Regions from separate parts of the Streptomyces montanus genome, predicted to be linked through region 3. Evidence: predicted binding sites of a transcription regulator. Region 3 holds the regulator's gene; each other region holds the start of a gene.

Region 1 (5,371 bases), on a different contig from region 3:
GGGGTGGAGATGGCCGAGCACAGGACCGACGGGCATCCGCACGGTGCTGACCGGCTGTGCGAAGCCGGCGACCGGGTGTACTCCCGGGCCGTACGGCGCGGCCGGGTGTCCCGTGAGGACGCCGAGACCGTGCCCTGTTTGGTCGAGCTCGCGCTGCTGCACCCCGATCCCGACGACATGGGGTGGCTGGTGCCGACCTCGCCGCAGGAGGTCATGACGCGGCTGCTGCGCGAGATGCACGAGCACGTCGCCTCGACCCAGTCGCGCATGGGCGCGGCGGTCGCCGCCTTCGAGTGGTACACCGCGCTCGGCGACCACGCCCGGGCTCCCGTCGAGGGCGTCGCGATCCGTGTCCTCGACGGCCTGCCCCGTATCCGCGCCGCCATGGACGAGGCGACCGAGGCGTGCACGTTCGAGGTCCTGGCGGTCCAGCCCGGCGGGATCCGCCGCGAGGACGAACTCGCCGAGGGCCTGCCGCGGGCGCTCGCGCTGCGGCGCCGGGGCGTACGGATGCGCGACCTCTACACGCATGTGGCCCGGCACGGGCAGGGCCTGCTGAACTACATGGAGCTGATGGGCGACGCGGCCGAGGCCCGCACCCTCGACGAGGTCGTCGAGCGCCTGATCCTCTTCGACCGCAAGGTCGCCTTCATCCCGGCGAACACGGACCGCACGATCGCGCTGGAGCTCCGCCACCCGGCCCTGGTCGACTATCTGGTGACCGTCTTCGAACGCCTGTGGCGCCTGGCGATCCCGTTGTCGGCCCCCCTCCCCGACACCGGCATCGAGGGCATCACCCACCGCGAGCGCTCCATCGCGGCGCTGCTGGCGGAGGGCCACCAGGACGCGGTCGTCGCCGAGCGGTTGGGGATCAGCGTCCGGACGTGCCGCGCCCACATCGCCCGCCTCGCCGAGACGCTGGGCGCCGCCAGCCGTACACAACTCGGCGTCCGTATCGCCCAGGTGGGCCTGGACGGCCCGCCTCGCTCGCCGGAACTTCAGCCGCTCACCGCGGTCAATGATCCTGGTCCAGGATCCCCGACTGTGCGATGAGGAAGCCGAGTTGTGCGCGGCTGCCGCTGCCCAGCGCGGTGGCCAGCTTCGCTATGTGGGCGCGGCAGGTGCGCACGTTCATGCCCAGGCGGCGGGCTATCGCCTCGTCGACGTGGCCCTCCACGAGGAGTTTGGCGATGGAGTGCTGGATGTCCGTGATGCCGTCGGGGGCGGTTTCGTAGGGGGCGCCGGTGCTGAGGGGGACCGAGCGGCCCCACATGAACTCGAAGACCTTGATCAGGTAGCGGACGAGGCCCGGGTGACGAAGTTCCAGGGCGACCTTCTGGTCGTCGCGGGTGGGGATGAAGGCGACGGCCTCGTCGCAGATGATGAGGCGTTCCACCAGCTCGTCGATGGTGCGGTACTCCACCTTGCCGTCCGCGAGCCGGCCCACGTAGGCGAGTTGCTCGAGGTTGTACCTGACCGTGTGCTGGTACAGGGTCCGGATGCGCACGCCGCGCTCGATCAACGCCCGGTCGCGCTCCAGCCCTTGCATGATCGTGTGCTCGGAGAAACGGTTGCTGGGCTGGACCGTGAGCATCTCGGTGTGACACTGGGACGTGGCCAGGTCGAGCGCGGCGTTGATCCGGTCGCTGCCCTCCAGCACCGTGATCGAGTGGGTGGCAGCCGTGGCCTGGGTGCTCAGCGCCATGAACGGCTCGAAAGCATCGGACAGTTCGATTGACCACCGCCGGCGCTCGGCTATTTCGTGCTCTATGGGGTTGAGTCGCTGCGCCAGGGCGACCGCGGGGGGCACGGGGCGCAGCCAGTCCGGGTCGTCGGGATCGGGGTGCAGCAGCGCCAGTTCCATCAGGCAGGGGGCCGGGTCGGCGTCCACCCGTGTGATGCGTCCCATGCGCAGCGCGTTGGCATAAAGCCGGCCGCCCGCCTCACACAGTTCGGTCACCGTATGGGGATGCGTCGCTTTGGGCCGATTCGTTGTCAAATCTCCACCCCCCAGGGTCCTGAACGTGCAGGAACATGATGCATCGATTGTGTGGCCATGACGTGCCCGAATGAGCCATCGTCTTATCGGACGGGGGAACGAGGGGACCTTCAAGTGAGGACGAAGCCGACTATGTATAAGAGAATGCTTCGCTCGGTGCTTGTTGCCGCTTTTTCCGCCGTTGTGGCCTTCGGAGCGTTGAGTGGCCCATCCGATGCGAAGACTGTCGTTCGAGCGGACAGCAAGTGGCCTGTGGTAGCCGAGGACACCGTGACTGCCGGTGACAGCGCTCAGTCGGGCGGCGTGAGCGACGAAGCCGGGAGCTGACGTGACGACTCCTCCCGACGACCGGTCCTTCCGCCGCGAGATGGCCACCGCCTACCGCTCCGGCTGGCACTTCATCGACCTGGTCACCGCCATCCCCCACAGCGGTGACTCGTTGATGGTGACCGTGTTCGGCGAGCCGGTCGTGGTGACCCGTGACGAGGACGACGACGTGCGGGCCTACCGGTGCCTGCGGCGGCCCCGCGGCGCGCCGCAACCCGTGCGGTGTGCCATACGGTACGGAATGATCTTTGTGAACCTCGATCAGCGCGACCATCGGCTGGTCGAGCCGGAAGCCCCGGACGCACGAACCATCTCAGCCACCCCCCGCAGTGCCTGACGCGATTCCCCCGTCGTAGTAGATCGCGCAGGTACTTCCCCCCGCAGCGGCGTCACCGTGACCTGAACACGGTGACGCCGCTGCAGTTTCCAGAGATATTTCAGCCTATCCACCGGTCTCCGCAAGGGCTGAAATCAGCCTCGTATCGCCCGGCCTCGCGTCGGGCGGCGTCAGCCGCGGCCCATCGCCGAGGCCAGCTCGATCTCGATGACCACCCGGGACGGGTTGGGGGACGGAGTCCGCCCGTAGCGCTCGGCATACCGCCGCTCCGCCTCCGAGATCCGCCCGGGGTCCGGGGAAACCGTCGCGCGTCCCTCCAGCGTCGCCCATCGCCGCCCGTCCACCTGGCAGACGGCGGCCAGGGCCCCGTCGGCCCCCGCGGCCAGCACGTTCCTCACCTTCGCGCTCGACTTGTCGGCGATCACCCGAGCCAGACCGGCCTCCGGATCGTATGTAACTCCGACCGGCACCACATGCGGCGTGCCGTCGGGACGGAGAGTCGTCAGGGTGCACAGATGGCGTTCCCGCCAGAACCCGAGGTACGAGTCGTCGGGATCGCGCGGGTTCACGGGGTACGAGGCCATGGTCCGGAACTTAACCCCGGCCCCGCTCGTGCTCGGCGCTGCCCCCTCCCTCCGGACCCTTGAGTGGAATAGACTCAACTTTGTGTACGTTGGTTGGGTCAGTCAAGCCGGAGCCCGACCAGGAGGAGGAGAGCGCAGACGTGGACGCCGAGCTGACCAACAGGAGCCGGGACGCGATCAACACGGCGAGCAACCGTGCCGTGTCCGAGGGGCACCCGGACCTCACCCCCGCGCACCTGCTGCTCGCGCTGCTCGAGGGGCAGGACAACGAGAACATCACCGACCTGCTGGCCGCCGTCGAGGCGGACCAGGTCGCCGTGCGGACCGGTACCGAACGCGTGCTGAGCGCGCTGCCCAGCGTGACCGGCTCCACCGTCGCCCCTCCGCAGCCCGACCGTGAGCTGCTCGCCGTCATCGCCGACGCGGCGGAGCGGGCCAAGGACCTCGGTGACGAGTACCTCTCCACCGAGCACCTGCTCATCGGCATCGCCGCGAAGGGCGGCAAGACCGGGGACGTACTCTCCCAGCAGGGAGCCACGGCGAAGAAGCTGCTGGAGGCCTTCCAGAACGCGAGGGGAGGGCGCCGAGTGACCACAGCCGATCCCGAGGGCCAGTACAAGGCACTCGAGAAGTTCGGGACCGACTTCACCGCCGCCGCGCGCGAGGGCAAGCTGGATCCCGTCATCGGGCGGGACCAGGAGATCCGGCGCGTGGTGCAGGTGCTGTCCCGGCGCACGAAGAACAACCCGGTCCTCATCGGCGAGCCCGGCGTCGGCAAGACCGCCGTCGTGGAAGGGCTCGCGCAGCGGATCGTCAAGGGGGACGTGCCCGAGTCCCTGAAGAACAAGCGGCTCGTCGCGCTGGACCTGGGCGCGATGGTCGCCGGTGCCAAGTACCGCGGTGAGTTCGAGGAGCGGCTGAAGACCGTGCTCGCGGAGATCAAGGACTCCGACGGGCAGATCATCACGTTCATCGACGAGCTGCACACCGTGGTCGGAGCCGGCGCCGGCGGCGACTCCGCCATGGACGCGGGCAACATGCTCAAGCCCATGCTCGCGCGCGGTGAGCTGCGCATGGTCGGTGCCACGACCCTGGACGAGTACCGCGAGCGGATCGAGAAGGACCCGGCGCTGGAGCGGCGCTTCCAGCAGGTGCTGGTCGCCGAGCCGACCGTCGAGGACACCATCGCGATCCTGCGCGGGCTCAAGGGACGCTACGAGGCCCACCACAAGGTCGTGATCGCGGACAGCGCGCTGGTGGCGGCGTCCTCGCTCTCCGACCGGTACATCACCTCCCGCTTCCTGCCCGACAAGGCCATCGACCTCGTCGACGAGGCCGCCTCCCGGCTTCGTATGGAGATCGACTCGTCTCCGGTCGAGATCGACGAGCTCCAGCGTGCCGTCGACCGGCTGCGCATGGAGGAGCTGGCGCTCGACAAGGAGACCGACCCCGCCTCCCGGCAGCGGCTGGAGAAGCTGCGGCGCGACCTCGCCGACAAGGAGGAGGAGCTGCGCGGCCTCACCGCCCGCTGGGAGAAGGAGAAGCAGTCCCTCAACCGCGTCGGTGAGCTGAAGGAGAGGCTCGACGAACTGCGCGGACAGGCCGAGCGGGCCCAGCGCGACGGCGACTTCGACACCGCTTCCAAGCTCCTCTACGGCGAGATCCCCGCCCTCGAAAGGGACTTGGAGGCCGCCTCCGAGGCCGAGGAGGAGGTCGCCAAGGACACGATGGTGAAGGAGGAGGTCGGCTCCGACGACATCGCGGACGTCGTCGCCGCCTGGACGGGCATCCCCGCCGGACGGCTCCTCGAGGGCGAGACGCAGAAGCTCCTGCGGATGGAGGACGAGCTGGGCCGCCGGCTCATCGGCCAGACCGAGGCCGTACGTGCGGTGTCGGACGCCGTACGCCGCTCACGCGCGGGTATCGCGGACCCCGACCGGCCCACCGGATCCTTCCTCTTCCTCGGCCCCACCGGCGTGGGCAAGACCGAACTGGCCAAGGCGCTCGCGGACTTCCTCTTCGACGACGAGCGGGCGATGGTGCGTATCGACATGTCGGAGTACGGCGAGAAGCACAGCGTCGCCCGGCTGGTCGGCGCGCCCCCCGGCTATGTGGGTTACGAGG
Region 2 (5,371 bases), on a different contig from region 3:
GCACATCAGTTTCATCGAGACGGGCCGCTCCCGGCCGAGCGAGGAGATGGTGCTGCGTCTCGCCGAGCATCTGGACGTCCCCGTGCGGGAGCGCAACGCCCTTCTGCTGACGGCCGGTTACGCACCCCGCTATCCGGAGACCCCGCTGGACGACCCGGCGATGGGGGCCCTGCGGGAGGGCATGGAACGGCTGATCCAGGGATACGAGCCCTATCCGGCGATGGTGGTGGACGCCACCTACAACGTGGTCGCCGCCAACCGGGGCATCGCGATGCTGCTCGACGGCGTGCCCGAGCACCTGCTCGCCCCGCCGCTCAACGCGATGCGTCTGACCCTGCACCCGGAGGGCCTGGCGCCCAGGATCCGCAATCTGCACGAGTGGCGTGGTCACCTGCTGGACCAGATGGGACGGCAGATCGCCCTGCGCCGCTCGGAGTCGCTGCGTGTGCTGTACGAGGAGGTGGCGACGTATCCGTATCCCGACAACCCGTACCCCGAGGGCGCCGAAGCGTCCCCGGAGCCGGTCCCCCTCATCGCGCTGCCGATGCGGATCGAGCACGACGGTCGCGTCCTCTCCTTCATCTCGTCCATCTCGACGTTCAACACCCCCATGGACGTGACCGTCGCCGAGCTGGCCATCGAGACGCTCCTCCCGGCCGACCCGGCGACGGTCAAGTACCTTCAGTCGCTGATTCCCTGACGGTCACTCAGTCGCGATCGGCCGCCGCCCGCAGCGCCATGTACTGCAGGCCCGCGAAGCCGGCCACGGTCAGCGCCTGCACCGGCACCCACACCGCGCCCGCCGTACTCGGTGACAGCCACACGGCGAGCGCGACGAAACTCAGCGCCGCCCAGGCGAGGTTGGCCTCGATCACGGCGCGCACGGGAAGGACCGGCGGGCGTCGGCGCGTGGCGAGCCAGGCGACGCCCGCCGCGTAGGCCAGGAGGAACAGCCCGAGCCCGAGCAGCATCCCCGAGCCGATTCCGAGCAGCCGCCCGAGCGGTCCGGAGACGGCGGCGTAGGCGATGGCGTTCGCCCCGGTGACCAGTGCGTCGAGTGCCAGGAAGCGGCGCAGCATGGTCTGCGGCTCGCTGGTGCGGGCCAGGGCGGCGAGCTGGGCTGCGGACATGATGGATCACCTTCCGTCGATGTCGGGGCGGGCCGGCACGGGCCGGCGGGACCCGGATCCCGGGACGGAGTGCGCCGGCCCGGGACCCGGTGCGTCCACCCTGCCCGGCCGCGCGGACAGGCGTCGATTACCTGAGAGGTCATGGGCGCTCTGCCGTTCACGTGAGGGTTCTCCGGAAACATGGCAAACTTCTGGCGATGCTCGGCGCTTGGGGAGGCGTGGCGTGAGTGAACGGCGTCCTGCGCCGACCGTGGGCCAGGTGGTGCTGGGGAGACGGCTTCAGGAGTTGCGCGAGGCGACCGGGCTGAGGCGGGACGAGGCCGCGCGGATCCTGCGGGTCACGGCCGCGACCGTCCGCCGGATGGAGATGGCCGAGGTCGCCCTGAAGATCCCGTACATGCAGGTGCTGCTGTCCACGTACGGAGTGCCCGACGACGAGATCGCGGTGTTCGTCGCGCTCGCCGAGGAGGCGAACCAGCCCGGCTGGTGGCAGCGCTTCCACGACGTCCTGCCGGACTGGTTCAGCATGCATGTGAGCCTCGAGGGCGCGGCCTCGGTCATCCGGTCGTACGAGCCGCACTTCGTGCCCGGCCTGCTGCAGACCGAGGACTACGCGCGCGCGGTCCTGGAGGCCGGCACCGTCGGACAGACGCGGCCCGAGGAGATCGAACGGCATGTGTCACTGCGGCTGGCCCGGCAGAAACTACTGACCCGCGAACACGCGCCCCGCCTGTGGGTGATCATGGACGAAACGGTGCTGCGGCGGCCGGTGAGCATCCGCGGCGAGGTGATGCGGGATCAGCTGGACCGCCTCCTGGAGGCCGTCGAGAACGACCGCATCACGCTGCAGGTCGCCGAGTTCGAGTCCGGCCCGCATCCGGGCACGTACGCGCCCTTCGCGCTGTTCCGATTCGCGGAGCCCGAGCTGCCGGACATGGTCTACAGCGAGTATCTGACCGGCGCCCTCTATCTCGACACGCGCGCGGAGGTCGCCGCGCATCTGGAGGTCCTGGACCACATGACGGCCCGAGCGGCCTCGGCCCAGCGCACGAAGCACCTCATCGAGAGCCGCCGCGACGACTTCTGACGGAGGGGTTTCGCTGGGGCTCCGCCCCCAGACCCCGCTCCTCAAACTCCCCCAGCTACCGCTGGGAGGTGCCCCCAGAGGGGCTGAAATCTTCAGCCCGTCCGGCGTTTGAGGACGAGGCCGCAAGGCCGATACGGGGTCTGGGGGCGGAGCCCCCAGGAACAGGATGGGACGGGTAGGGGCGGCGGGGGCGAAAAACCCACCCCTAGGCAGCGCCGCCCTTCGTGTCCTTCTCGTCGTCCACGATCTCCGCGTCCACGACCCCTTCCTCGTCAGAGGCTTCCGAGGACGACCGCTCGGCGCCGGGCTGTTGGTCCGCAGGGCTCTGCTGCGTCTGGGCGTACATCGCCTGGCCCATCTTCTGGCTGACGCCTGCCAGCTTCTCGACCCCGGCCCGCAGGGCACTCGTGTCGGCGCCGTCGCGGTCCTCCAGCAGCGTCTTGAGCTCGGCGACCGAGGACTCCACCTCGGTCCTGGTCTCCGCCGGGATCCGCTCCTCGTTGTCCCGCAGGAACCGCTCGGTCTGGTACACGAGCTGCTCGGCCTGGTTGCGTGTCTCGGCCGCCTCCCGCCGCTGGCGGTCCTCGTCCGCGTACTGCTCCGCCTCGCGCATCATCCGGTCGATGTCGTCCTTGGGGAGCGCGGAGCCGCCGGTGACGGTCATCTTCTGCTCGCGCCCGGTGGCGAGGTCCTTCGCCGAGACGTGCATGATGCCGTTGGCGTCGATGTCGAAGGCGACCTCGATCTGCGGTACCCCGCGCGGCGCGGGCGGCAGGCCGGTGAGGTCGAAGACGCCGAGCTTCTTGTTGTAGGCGGCGATCTCGCGCTCGCCCTGGAAGACCTGGATGCCGACCGAGGGCTGGTTGTCCGTGGCCGTGGTGAAGATCTCCGAACGCCGCGTGGGAATGGTCGTGTTGCGCTCGATGAGTTTCGTCATGATGCCGCCCTTGGTCTCGATGCCCAGGGACAGCGGGGTGACGTCGAGGAGGAGTACGTCCTTCACGTCACCGCGGATGACGCCCGCCTGCAGCGCCGCACCGAGGGCCACGACCTCGTCGGGGTTGACTCCCTTATGCGGATCCTTGCCGGTGAGTTCCTTGACCAGTTCCGTCACGGCGGGCATCCGTGTGGAGCCGCCGACGAGGATGACGTGGTCGACGGCGGCGAGCTTCACGCCCGCGTCCTTGACCGCCTGGTGGAAGGGGGTCTTGCAGCGGTCGAGCAGATCACTGGTGAGTTCCTGGAACTGGGCGCGCGTGAGCTTCTCGTCGAGGTGCAGCGGTCCTTCGGAGGAGGCGGTGATGTAGGGCAGGTTGATGGTGGTCTCGGTGGACGAGGACAGCTCGATCTTGGCTTTTTCGGCACCCTCGCGCAGCCGCTGGAGCGCCATCTTGTCCTGGCCGAGGTCGATGCCGTACGAGCCCTTGAACCGTTTGACGAGGTGGTCGACGATCCGCTGGTCCCAGTCGTCGCCGCCCAGTTGGGTGTCGCCGTTGGTGGCCTTGACCTCGATGACGCCCTCGCCGATCTCCAGGAGCGAGACGTCGAAGGTGCCGCCGCCCAGGTCGAAGACCAGGACGGTCTGCTCCTCACCGCGGTCGAGCCCGTACGCGAGGGCCGCGGCCGTCGGCTCGTTGATGATCCTCAGCACCTTGAGGCCCGCGATCTCGCCGGCCTCCTTGGTGGCCTGGCGCTGGGCGTCGTCGAAGTAGGCGGGCACGGTGATCACGGCGTCCGTGACGTCCTCGCCGAGGTACGACTCGGCGTCCCGCTTCAGCTTCTGCAGCACCCGCGCGGACAGCTCCTGTGCCCGGTAGCGGGTGCCGTCGATGTCGCCCTTCTCCGGGAAGCGCCAGTTCGCGTCGCCCATGTGACGCTTCACGGAGCGCGCGGTGCGCTCGACGTTCGTCACCGCCTGCCGTTTGGCGACCTCGCCCACGAGGACCTCGTTGTTCTTCGCGAAGGCCACGACGGACGGCGTGGTCCGCGCGCCCTCGGCATTGGCGACGACGGTGGGCTCACCGCCCTCCAGTACGGCCACCACCGAGTTCGTGGTACCGAGATCGATCCCGACCGCACGTGCCATCTCCGTCCCCTTCCGCCCGGACTCTTCCACCCACCAGCACAAAACTTGAGTGCGCTCTTGTCAATCCCGTATACCCCGGAATGGCGGGACGCACCGCCCGGAGACAATCCCCGCACACAACGATGCCGCGCCCTTCCGGAGGAAGGGCGCGGCATCGAGGCGTATCGGGCGCTGACGGGGCGATCGAGACCTGTCGAGCGCGTGTCGGGCGCGTATCGGGCGCTGCCGAGCGTCAGGCCAGCTCAGCCGTCAGCGTGATCGTCGTGCCGGTGAGGGCCTGGCTGACCGGGCAGTTCTTCTTGGCGTCCTCGGCGGCCGCCGCGAAGCCCTCCGCGTCCAGACCCGGCACCTCGCCGCGCACGGTGAGGTGGATTCCGGTGATGCCCTCGCCGGGCTGGAAGGTGACGTCGGCCTTGGTCTCCAGGCGGGTGGGCGGAGTGCCGGCGCCGGTCAGGCCGTGCGACAGGGCCATGGAGAAGCAGCTGGAGTGAGCACCGGCGATCAGCTCCTCCGGGCTGGTCTTGCCGTTCGCCTCCTCGGCACGCGACGGCCAGGACACCGGCTGCGAGCCGATGCCGGAGGAGTCGAAGGTGACGGTGCCGCTGCCCTTGAGCAGTTCGCCCTCCCAGACGGTGTGTGCGGTGCGCGTGGTTGCCACGATGGTTCCTTTCGGATGGGATCCCTGGATCGGTTCCGTCCGGGCCATCCGATCACATCCGGGCTCGACACACCCAAAGGTTCGCGAGCCCACAGCGGCACGTGGGGCGGTGCGACATGCCCGTGGCACGGCAGCGATGGCCGGAATACGAGCTGGGCAAACGTCTTCGGCGGTGACATTTTGGGGCCCTCGTCGAGGTGCGGCCGCGGATCCGGTACTTGCGGCAGCGCGCACTGATCGTGATCGACCAGTCCGGCAGCGCGTGCACCACACGCCGCGCAGGGTGGTCGCTCCGTTCGGGCCGGTGAGTCGGGGAACATCGGCCCGACAGGCGGGCGGCTCCTCCGTCATGGGGGTACGGAGGGGCGGCCCGCCCTTGCCGGGGCGGCCCGCTCGTCTTCGTCAGGCGG
Region 3 (5,371 bases):
CTTTGCAGATGGTGCTCGTTGACTGCGGTGACGGGGTTTTTGGGCCGGGGCGGGGGTGAAGGGGTGGGCGGGTTGCGGGAGTTGGCGGCGTCGTTCGTGGTGCCCGGCCCCGCCGGGGTGGCGGTCAGGGACCGGCTGCGGGTGTCGCAGGCGGATGCGGCGGTGCTGGCCGAGGTCGGCGTCTTCCTCGGCTCGCTGGCTTCCGGGGATCTCGCCGAGCGGTCCCGGCAGGGTCTGGTGCACGATGCGGCCTCGTGGGCGGTGCGCAAGCGGGAGCTGACCGGACTCTCGTCGGCGCGCTGGGCGGGCAGTATCACCAAGGCCACCCATGATCAGTGGGCGCTGGCCCGGCGCGGGCAGGTGGCCCACATGGTGTGGCTGCGCGCTCAGATCGCCTCGATCGAGGCGCGGCTGGCCCGGCCGCTGGGCGCCAAGGCCAACAAACGCGAAGGCCTGGTGCGCGGCTATGCCTCGCGGCGTGAGTGGCATGCCAAGTCCCGCCGCCGTGAGGCGTTGAAAGACCGCCTCACGGCGCTGGAGGAGGACTGGGTGGCGGGCCGGGTACGGGTGGTGCGCGGCGGCAAACGCCTCGCGCACACCCGTCACCACTCCGAGCAGGACACTGCCTCGACGGCACCGACATCACCACGCTCACCCGCGCCGAGGTGCGCCGCCGCATCGCGTACGTGGAGCAGGACACCCCGATGCTGGCGGGCACCCTCCGCGAGAACCTCCTCTACGCCGCCCCCGACGCCACCGAGGAGGCGATCTCCCAGGTGCTGCGGGACACGCTGCTCGACTCCCTCGTCGACCGGCTCCCGGAGGGGCTCGACACCCACGTCGGCGCCCGCGGCCTCGCCCTCTCCGGGGGCGAGCGCCAGCGCCTCGCCATCGCCCGCGCCCTGCTGCGCCGCCCACAGGTGCTGCTGCTGGACGAGGCGACGGCCCATCTCGACGGGCTGAGCGAGACCGCGCTACGGCATACCGTGGAACGGGCGGCCCGGCACTGCACCGTCGTGCTGATCGCCCACCGGCTGTCCACGGTCACCTCCGCGGACCACATGGTGCTGCTCGCGGACGGCCGTGTGAGCGACCATGGCCGGCACGGGGAACTCCTGGGGAGGAACGAGCTGTACTGGGATCTCGCCGCCACCCAGCTGACCGCGGCAGGAGGCTGACACCGCAACCTGACGTAAGTCCCTGACGTACTGACCATCCGTCAGAAATGCACACAGCAAAGGAAGACCGCATGCCGAAGGACCCGGCACCCGCACCCGAGGCCGCGCACACGCCCGACCGTCCCCACGACGCGGTGCCCGACGACCACTGGGACGACGACCACTGGGACGACGAGGAGAACCCGGAGCCCGTCGTGGAACACCTCGTCCAGGACGACCTGTTCGGTGAGCTGAGTGTCCGACTGGACACCGAGCAAGGAGAAGTGACCGTCGAAGGCGAGGCGATCCCCCGGGTCGTCCTGCGCCGCGACGCCGGGACCAAGGCCGAGACCCACATCCCGATCGGTACCCGGGACGGCGACCTGCTCACGCTGACCGTCGACGGCGAGGACGCGGTCCTCATACCCGCGAAGGGACGGCTGACCCGGGGGTCGTACCGCGTCGACGTACGGCACGCGGGCCGCGCCCACCGCCTGGTGCCCGACTCCATCCCGGGCAGCCGGCTCCTGAAGGACGAGGAACACATCGGGGACTTCTCCTCGGACGGCGACGGGCAGGTCCTGGCCGAGTGGAAGGAGGGCGCCCAGGTGGACGCGGCGGACGCGGCCCTCGGGTACGCGCTCGCCGCCGCGTTCGGCACCGGCGCGCAGCCCATGTGGATGCTGGCGATCGACGCGATCGGCGACCTCATCCCCTGACGGGACGCATACCGCCGAGGGCCCCGCCGGTGACGACGTACCGGCGGGGCCCTTCTTGCTTCTGACTTCTTGTCGTTCTGCCTTTCGTGCCGGCAGCCGGCGGTGTGGGCCCGCACCGTGCGTTCCGCGATGCCCAAGGGCCGCGCCAGCCACCGGTTCTACTCCCTCGTCGCGAGCAGCAGCAAAACCTCCCGCTCCTGGTCGGTGAGCGCGGAGAAGTCGAGCATGTCCTCCCGTACGACAACAGCCATGTGATTCCCCCTGGTTGTTCTCGGTCGTGTTGGGTTCCGTAGGGTGGGATCCTGCACCGGACGGGACACTTCATGCCATCACCGACCGCTCTTGCCATCACCGACTGCCAACTGCGTGAAGGGGCCCGGAGGTTCGACAACCTCCGGGCCCCTTCACGCAGTTGGCAGTCCGCCGGCTACTGGTCCTGCGACCTCTTCGGCCGCCACACCACCAGCGCGCTCGTCTGCTGCACCTCCTGGTACGGCACCAGATCGCGCCGGTACGAGGCGTGCACCGCGGCCTCGCGCTGCCGCATGGCCGCGGCGGCGCCGTCCAGGGCCGCCTGCATTTCCGCCATGCGGGACTGGAGGGCGGCGACCTGGTTCTCCAGTTCGATGATGCGCTTGATGCCGGCGAGGTTGATGCCCTCGTCCTGGGACAACTGCTGTACCTGGCGGAGCAGTTCGATGTCCCGGGCCGAGTAGCGTCGGCCGCGCCCCGCCGTGCGGTCGGGCGAGACCAGGCCGAGGCGGTCGTACTGGCGCAGGGTCTGCGGGTGCAGACCGGAGAGCTGGGCCGCCACGGAGATCACGTAGACCGGAGTCTCCTCGGTCAGCTCGTACGGATTGCGTCGACGGCCGTCCATCTCCTCATGCTCCCTTCGCCGCCTGGAACAACTCCGCCCGCGGGTCCTCTCCCGCGGTCGCCTCGCGATACGCCTCCAGCGCGTCACGAGCCTTGCCGGTCACGTTCGCCGGGACAGTGACCTCGACGGTGACCAGCAGGTCGCCGCGCGTACCGTCCTTGCGGACCGCGCCCTTGCCGCGGGCGCGCATCGTCCGTCCGTTGGGCGTGCCCGGCGGCACCTTCAGCGTGACCGGGGGCCCGCCCAGCGTGGGCACCTTCACCTCGCCGCCGAGCGCCGCCTCCGCGAACGTCACCGGCACCGTCACCGTGAGGTTGTCGCCCTTGCGGCCGAAGACGGGGTGGGCGCCGACGTGCACGACCACATACAGGTCGCCCGCCGGACCGCCCCGCTCGCCGGGCGCGCCCTTGCCGCGCAGACGGATGCGCTGGCCGTCGCTCACCCCCGCCGGGATACGGACCTGCATCGTGCGCGACGACTTGGCGCGGCCGCTACCCTTGCAGATCTCGCAGGGGTTCTCCGCGATCAGACCGCGGCCCTTGCAGTCCGGGCACGGGTCGGTGAGCGAGAAGCCGCCGCCCGAACCGCGCGCCACCTGGCCGGTGCCCACACAGGTCGGGCACACCCGCGGTGTGCCGTTCGCGTCGCCGGTGCCCGAGCAGGCCTTGCACGGCGACTGCGAGGACATGCGCAGCGGAACCGTCGCGCCGTCCACCGCCTCCGTGAAGCTCAGCGTGACCTCGGACTCGATGTCCTGGCCGCGCCGCGGCTGCGTACGCGTGCCGGTGCCCGCGCCACCGCGGTTGAACAGGCCCCCGAAGACGTCCCCGAGCCCGCCGCCGAAGCCACCGCCGGCACCACCAGCCCCGCCGCCCTGGGGCGCGCCTCCGAAGAGGTCGCCCAGGTCAAAGTTGAAGCTGCCGGCACCGCCGGCGCCGGGGCCGGGCCGGAAGCCGCCGTTGCCGAAGAGAGCGCGTGCCTCGTCGTACTCCTTGCGCTTCTTGGGGTCGCCGAGGATGTCGTTCGCCTCGGAGACCTCCTTGAAGCGCTCTTCCGCCTTGGCGTTTCCCGTGTTGGCGTCCGGGTGGAACTCGCGGGCGAGCTTCCGGTACGCCTTCTTGATCTCGGCCTCGGTCGCGTCCTTGGGGACGCCGAGGACCTTGTAGTAGTCCTTCTCGATGAAGTCCTTGGTGCTCATCCTCGACGTCCCTCCTTCCTTCTCACGCGCCGTAGGGTCCGTACGTTCATTCGTACGCCCCGTACGTCGCCGACGTCAGCCCTCGTCCGGGCCACCGTTCTCCTTGTCGTCGGCGTTGTCGGCCGCCGGCTGGGCCTCATCGGCCTTGACCGTCTGCGCGCCCGGCTGCGGCTCGGCGACCGCCACACGCGCGGGGCGGATGGTGCGCTCGCCGAATCGATACCCCGGCTGCAGAATCGCCACGCACGTCGTCTCGGTGACGTCGGGTGCGTAACTGTGCATCAGGGCCTCGTGGATTGTCGGGTCGAAGGGCTCGCCCTCCTTGCCGAACTGCTGCAGTCCCAGCTTGGCCGCGACGGTCTCCAGCGACTCGGCCACCGACTTGAAACCACCGACCAGCTCGCCGTGGTCCCGTGCGCGGCCGATGTCGTCGAGCACGGGCAGGAGCTCGGTCAGGAGGTTCGCGATGGCGATCTCCTTGACCGTGATCCGGTCGCGCTCGACCCGGCGGCGGTAGTTCTGGTACTCGGCCGAGAGCCGCTGGAGATCCGCCGTGCGCTCACCGAGCGCCGTGCGCACCTGGTCCAGCTGGGCCGTCAGACCCGCCGTCTGCTGTGCTGCCTGAGCTGCTGCCGCGTCCCCCGCCGGGGCCGCCCCCTCCTCGGAGGCGGCCTTCGGCTCGGCGTCTTCAGGGGTGGCGCCGGAAGGGACGTCGGGCTGCTGGTCGTCGAAGCCCGGGGTCTCCTCCGTCACGCGGCACCGTCCTTCCGGTCCTTCTCGTCGTCGACGATCTCGGCGTCGACGACATCGTCGTCTGCCTTGGCCTGCGCGCCCTCGTCACCGGCGGCACCCTCGGGACCGCCCGCGGCCTGCGCGCCCTGGGCGTCGGCGTACATCGCCTGGCCCAGCTTCTGCGAGACAGCGGCGACCTTCTCGGTGGCCGTACGGATCTCGGCGGTGTCCTCGCCCTTGAGCGCGGTCTTCAGCTCCTCGACGGAGGCCTCGACCTCGGTCTTGACCTCGCCGGGGACCTTGTCCTCGTTGTCCTTGAGGAACTTCTCCGTCTGGTAGACGAGCTGCTCGCCCTGGTTGCGGCTCTCGGCGGCCTCGCGGCGGCGGTGGTCCTCCTCCGCGTACTGCTCGGCCTCCTGGCGCATGCGGTCGACCTCGTCCTTCGGCAGCGAGGAGCCGCCGGTGACGGTCATCTTCTGCTCCTTGCCCGTGCCCAGGTCCTTCGCGGTCACGTGCATGATGCCGTTGGCGTCGATGTCGAAGGAGACCTCGATCTGCGGGACGCCGCGGGGGGCCGGCGGCAGACCGGTCAGCTCGAACATCCCGAGCTTCTTGTTGTACGCCGCGATCTCGCGCTCGCCCTGGTAGACCTGGATCTGCACGGACGGCTGGTTGTCCTCGGCGGTGG

What was found. Region 3 encodes HspR, which represses chaperone genes until heat shock. Its sites were predicted from a motif close to TTGAGNNNNNNNNNCTCAA; they were not measured.
Region 1: a site for HspR is predicted at 3,307-3,325, ahead of clpB (ATP-dependent chaperone ClpB). Genes of this name have one in related genera too.
Region 2: a site for HspR is predicted at 4,349-4,367, ahead of dnaK (molecular chaperone DnaK). Genes of this name have one in related genera too.

The regions. Positions count from the first base shown of each region.
Region 1 covers NZ_VBZC01000095.1:7,705-13,075, forward strand. The annotation lists gene FE633_RS43910 (helix-turn-helix transcriptional regulator) at 10-1,053, shown strand; gene FE633_RS43915 (helix-turn-helix transcriptional regulator) at 1,016-1,960, opposite strand; gene FE633_RS43925 (Rieske (2Fe-2S) protein) at 2,367-2,663, shown strand; gene FE633_RS43930 (pyridoxamine 5'-phosphate oxidase family protein) at 2,834-3,247, opposite strand; gene clpB (ATP-dependent chaperone ClpB) at 3,388-5,371, shown strand, end outside.
Region 2 covers NZ_VBZC01000062.1:42,832-48,202, forward strand. The annotation lists gene FE633_RS38105 (helix-turn-helix domain-containing protein) at 1-700, shown strand, start outside; gene FE633_RS38110 (hypothetical protein) at 708-1,130, opposite strand; gene FE633_RS38115 (helix-turn-helix domain-containing protein) at 1,354-2,217, shown strand; gene dnaK (molecular chaperone DnaK) at 2,423-4,303, opposite strand; gene FE633_RS38130 (OsmC family protein) at 4,536-4,961, opposite strand.
Region 3 covers NZ_VBZC01000006.1:239,302-244,672, reverse strand. The annotation lists partial or broken gene FE633_RS48145 (IS200/IS605 family accessory protein TnpB-related protein) at 64-615, shown strand; partial or broken gene FE633_RS07645 (ATP-binding cassette domain-containing protein) at 627-1,178, shown strand; gene FE633_RS07640 (hypothetical protein) at 1,250-1,876, shown strand; gene FE633_RS07635 (heat shock protein transcriptional repressor HspR) at 2,304-2,753, opposite strand; gene dnaJ (molecular chaperone DnaJ) at 2,758-3,951, opposite strand; gene grpE (nucleotide exchange factor GrpE) at 4,027-4,704, opposite strand; gene dnaK (molecular chaperone DnaK) at 4,701-5,371, opposite strand, start outside.